Neorhizobium galegae: one gene and its partner. The main gene of each other region encodes a partner of the protein of the gene in region 2 in a complex. Links are inferred from orthologs where the notes say so. Each region holds a gene or a part of one and is shown on either strand. Other genes may lie near its edges.

Region 1 (2,672 bases), 2.0 Mb from region 2 along the record:
CCGTGCGCCATGTGGAGCAGCTTTTCCGCGTTTCCATCCAGTATTTCTGACCAGCATTTCCGAAAAGACCAGGGGATATCGATGTCGAGAATTGCCTATGTGAACGGACAATATGTTCGCCATTCCGACGCTGCGGTGCATGTGGAGGATCGCGGCTTCCAGTTCGCGGACGGCGTCTACGAGGTCTGCGAAGTGCGCCACGGCATGATCGTCGATCTGACCCGCCACCTCAACCGCCTCGACCGGTCGCTGAGCGAACTGAGGATGGCGGCGCCGATGGGCCGCGCGGCGCTCACCTTCGTCATCCGCGAAGTTCTCCGCCGCAACCGGGTGAAGAACGGCATCTTCTACCTGCAGGTGACCCGCGGTGCCGCCCGCCGCGACCACTACTTCCCGGCCGAGGGCACGCCGCCGACCATCACGATCACCGCCAAGAGCACCGACCCCTCGGCCGCCGCCAGGAAATATGCCAGTGGCATCAAGGTTATAACCCTGCCCGAGAACCGCTGGGACCGCGTCGACATCAAGACCGTCGGCCTGTTGCCCAACGTGCTTGCCAAGCAGCAGGCGAAGGAGGCCGGTGCTCAGGACGCCATCTTCATCGACCGTTCCGGCATCGTCATGGAAGGTGCCTCTTCGAACGTCTGGATCGTGACGCGGGATGGCGAGCTGGTCACCCGGCCGGCCGAGCACGGCATTCTCAAGGGAATCACCCGCACGACCCTCATCGATGTCGCGAAAAAGCTCGGGCTCAAGGTGGTCGAGCGCGAGTTCAAGACGGAAGAGATGCTGGCGGCGCGCGAGGTATTTTTCACCTCCGCCACCGGGATCTGCGTCCCGATCGTCGAAATCGACAACAAGCCGGTGGCCAACGGCCATCCGGGCACCGTATCGTCAAGTATTCGCGACACCTTTTTCGACGTTGCGGAAAAGACGGCGATTTGATAGTCAAACATCGGGGAAGGGAAAGCACGGGGCGCTTTCCGGTCGTCTTTTATCAAGCTTGATCATGATCCGGCTCCGGGCCGGCAAAAAAGAAAGAAGCGGCGCTATGGCGGAACGTTCTCAGAACCTGCAGGATTTATTTCTCAATACCGTTCGCAAGCAGAAGATTTCCCTGACGATTTTCCTGATCAACGGGGTCAAGCTGACAGGTGTCGTGACCTCTTTCGACAACTTCTGCGTCCTGCTTCGCCGTGACGGCCACTCTCAGCTCGTGTATAAGCACGCGATCTCGACCATCATGCCGGGCCAGCCCATGCAGATGTTCGAAACCGAAGAGAATGCGGCCTAACAGGACAGAACAGATTTCAAATCGCGATACTTCCAACGAATCCATGGTCCCGGAGGCTGAAAAGCGCCGGGACGATATGCGCGCACTCGTCATCGTGCCGGTCCTCAAGCAGGCACGCTCGAAGGCAGGGCAGGGCGACTCCAGTCAGGCACCTGCGCCGCAGCGCTCCAACGAAGCCCGCCTCGAAGAGGCGATCGGCTTGGCACGGGCGATCGACCTGGAGATCGTGCGGGGGCTGATCGTACCGATCAGCCAGCCGCGCCCGGGAACGCTGATGGGCAGCGGCAAGATCGAGGAAATCAAGGCGCTGCTCGACGAGCACGACGCCGGCCTCGTGATCGTCGATCATCCGCTGACCCCGGTGCAGCAGCGCAATCTCGAAAAGGAATGGCAGGCCAAGGTCATCGACCGGACCGGCCTGATCCTCGAAATCTTCGGCCGCCGGGCCTCCACCAAGGAGGGCACGCTGCAGGTCGATCTGGCGCATCTGAATTACCAGAAGGGCCGTCTGGTCCGCAGCTGGACCCACCTTGAACGCCAGCGCGGTGGCGCCGGCTTCATGGGCGGCCCCGGCGAAACCCAGATCGAGGCCGACCGCCGGCTGCTTCAGGAACGCATCGTCAAGCTGGAGCGCGAGCTCGAACAGGTCGTGCGCACCCGCCAGCTTCACCGCGCCAAGCGCCGCAAGGTGCCGCATCCGATCGTGGCGCTGGTCGGTTATACCAACGCCGGCAAGTCGACGCTGTTCAACCGCATCACCGGCGCCGGCGTGCTTGCCGAGGACATGCTGTTTGCGACGCTCGATCCGACGCTGCGCCGCATGAAGCTGCCGCATGGCCGCACGGTCATTCTTTCCGATACGGTCGGCTTCATCTCCGACCTGCCGACCCATCTGGTCGCCGCCTTCCGCGCCACGCTGGAAGAGGTGCTGGAAGCCGATCTGGTCCTGCATGTGCGCGACATGTCCGACCCGGACAATGCCGCCCAGGCCGGCGACGTGATGCGCATCCTCACCGATCTCGGCATCGACGAGAAGGAAGCGGCAGCCCGCATCATCGAGGTCTGGAACAAGATCGACCGGCTCGACCCGGAAGCCCATGAGGCGATCGCCGAACGCGCCGTCGGCCGCGAGAACGTCATGGCGGTCTCGGCGATCACGGGCGAGGGCGTCGATGCGCTGATGGACGAGATCTCCAGGCGGCTTTCCGGCGTGCTCACCGAAACCTCGATCGTCATCCCGGCGGATCAGCTTTCGATCGTCTCATGGGTCTACAGCAACGCCGTCGTCGATGGCCGCGAGGACAATGAGGACGGTTCCGTCACCCTGGACGTCCGCATGTCCGAAGCCGAGGCCGCCGAGTTCGAGCGCAAGCTCGGC
Region 2 (2,886 bases):
TTTTCACGCACAGGAGCGCACATATGAGCAAGAAAGCATTGATCGTGGTGGACATCCAGAACGACTATTTTCCGGACGGCAAATGGCCGCTTGTCGGCGTGGAAGCTGCCGCGCAGAACGCCGCAAAACTCATCGCCGCCGCCCGTGCGCAAGACGACCTCGTCGTCCACATCCGGCACGAATTCCCGACCATGGACGCGCCCTTTTTCCAGCCCGGAACCGAAGGGACGGCCATCCATCCCTCCGTAATCAACCTGCCTACCGAACATGTCGTGCTCAAGAACTACATCAACTCCTTCCGCGAGACCGATCTCAAGGAACACCTGGATGCACACGGCATCGAGGAGGTGATCGTCTGCGGCAACATGAGCCACATGTGCGTCGATGCAGTAACCCGCGCCTCGAACGATTTCGGCTACAAGGTGACCGTGGTGCACGACGCCTGCGCCTCGCGCGACCTGGAATTCGACGGGGTTCAGGTCCCTGCCCGCTTCGCCCACGCGGCCTTCATGGCGGCACTCGGCTTCGCTTACGCCAACATGACCTCGACGGGCGATTATCTGCAGGCATTCGCTAAGGCTGCCTGATCTCCACGCATTTCGTCTTCATCGTAACGACGGACGCCGCAGCGCCGGCGTCCCCCAAGAGAGGGGGAATCCATGTCTCGCAAACCGCTTACCCACGCAAACGGCGCACCGGTCGTCGACAATCTCAATATCCAGACGGCCGGACGCCGGGGACCGGCTCTGCTGCAGGACATCTGGCTGATCGAAAAGCTCGCGCATTTCGATCGCGAAGTCATTCCCGAACGGCGGATGCACGCAAAAGGCTCCGGCGCATACGGCACCTTCACGGTCACGTCGGACATCACCCGCTTCAGCAAGGCGAAGCTTTTCGGCGAGATCGGCAAGCGGACGCCGGTTTTCGTCCGCTTTTCGACTGTCGCCGGCGAACGAGGCGCCGCCGACGCGGAGCGCGACATTCGCGGATTTGCCGTGAAGTTCTACACCGAGGAAGGTAACTGGGACATCGTCGGCAACAATACGCCGGTCTTCTTCTTCCGCGATCCATTGCGCTTTCCCGACCTGAACCACGCGGTCAAGCGCGATCCGAGGACCGGGATGCGCAGCTCCAGCAACAATTGGGACTTCTGGACCCTGCTCCCGGAAGCGCTGCATCAGGTGACCATCGTGATGGGCGACCGCGGCACGCCGAAATCCTACCGCAGCATGCACGGCTTCGGTTCGCACACGTTCAGCTTCATCAATGCAGATAACGAGCGGGTCTGGGTCAAATTCCATTTCCGTTGCCAGCAGACGATTGAAAGCCTGACCGACCAGGAGGCTGCATCCCTTATCGGCAGTGATCGCGAAAGCCACCAGCGAGACCTTTACAATGCCATCGAGGCGGGCGACTTTCCGCGCTGGACGCTCTGCGTCCAGATCATGTCGGAGGAACAGGCGAGAACGCACAGGCACAATCCTTTCGACCTCACCAAGGTCTGGCCGCATGCGGAATATCCGCTGATCGAGGTCGGGGAGCTGGAATTGAACCGCAACCCCGAGAACGTCTTTGCGGAAGTCGAACAGGCTGCATTTTCTCCCGCCAATATCGTCCCCGGCATCGGCTTTTCGCCGGATAGAATGCTGCAGGCGCGGCTCTTTTCCTACGGAGATGCGCAGCGTTATCGGCTCGGCGTCAACTTCGCGCATATTCCCGTCAACGCGCCGAAATGCCCCTTCCACTCCTATCATCGTGACGGCGCAATGCGAACCGACGGCAATCTCGGCTCCGTGGCGCACTATTATCCGAACTCGATGGGTGAATGGGAGACGGAAACCGGCTCGATCGAGCCGCTGCTCGAACTTGAGGGCCCTGCCACACACTGGGATCACCGGATCGACGACGATCATTTCGAACAGCCGGGAGCGCTTTTCCGCCTGATGCCCGCGGACGCACAACGGCGGCTGTTCGAAAACACCGCCCGCAGCATGGCCGGCGCAGGCCTGCATATCATGGACCGGCATATCGCGAACTGCGCCAAAGCGGATCCGGCCTATGGCGCGGGCGTCGCCGCAGCGCTCGGGATCTTCACGGCGCAGGTCGCGGAATGATCCGGGAGACGATGGTGATCAAACGGCGAATCCCGTTGGCTGCCTTTTCTGGAGCGGCTCTCCTGTTTTACAACACGGCCGCCCAGGCCCACGTGAAGTGGTTCGCGCCTTATATCGTCGGCGCGCGCCCGAGACCCATCGCGACTGTCCTTGCCAATCCCTGGTTCTGGACCGGCATCGGGCTCGTGATCGCATTCTTCGCACTCACCCGCGTGATCGAAATGAACCGGTTCGGCGCCGCCGTCCACGACGGACTTGACTACGTTTCGGCACCGCTCTGGCGAAGACTCGACGACTATGTGCGGGTAACGGTGGCCGCCTTTTTCGTCGCCATCTTTGCCGTCGGCGGCGTCTATCTGACGCCGGACCTCAAGACCCCCGCGGAATGGGTGTCGTGGCTACAACTGCTTCTGGCGGCCTGCATATTCTCCCGCCGTACGATGCCGATCGCCGGCGCCGGCATCCTCCTCCTCTGGCTCCTGGCGCTGCGCGATTACGATCTCTTCCATCTCTTCGATTACCTGGCGCTGGGAGTAGGCGTCGCAGTCTACCTGATCCTGGAGCCGATCAAAGACGAGGCGTGGCGGTCCCATCGTTTCGAAGCTCTGCGCTGGGGCCTGGCGATCGCCCTCATGTGGTCGAGCCTCGAAAAATTCGCCTATCCGGACTGGTTCTATCCGCTGGTCGAGGAAAAGCCCTTCCTGACCTTCGGCCTGCCGCGCGATGTATTTATTCCGATGGCCGGCGTCGCCGAATTCACCATGGGCTTCGG

The links. The genes of interacting proteins can lie anywhere in the genome.
Region 1: the proteins of LZK81_RS19350 (region 2) and hfq are in contact, whole or in part, in a crystal structure (PDB 3VU3), measured with the Escherichia coli proteins. The link is inferred for Neorhizobium galegae from one-to-one orthologs.

Annotation. Positions count from the first base shown.
Region 1 is NZ_CP090095.1:1,977,870-1,980,541, forward strand. It holds hfq (RNA chaperone Hfq), read left to right. Parts: upstream 1-1,051; coding sequence 1,052-1,294; downstream 1,295-2,672. Other genes in the region: trkA (Trk system potassium transporter TrkA), read left to right, coding at 1-50; LZK81_RS09930 (D-amino-acid transaminase), read left to right, coding at 82-945; hflX (GTPase HflX), read left to right, coding at 1,338-2,672. UniProt on the Escherichia coli protein: RNA chaperone that binds small regulatory RNA (sRNAs) and mRNAs to facilitate mRNA translational regulation in response to envelope stress, environmental stress and changes in metabolite concentrations.
Region 2 is NZ_CP090095.1:3,954,534-3,957,419, forward strand. It holds LZK81_RS19350 (catalase), read left to right. Parts: upstream 1-659; coding sequence 660-2,114; downstream 2,115-2,886. Other genes in the region: LZK81_RS19345 (cysteine hydrolase family protein), read left to right, coding at 24-587; LZK81_RS19355 (MauE/DoxX family redox-associated membrane protein), read left to right, coding at 2,129-2,886.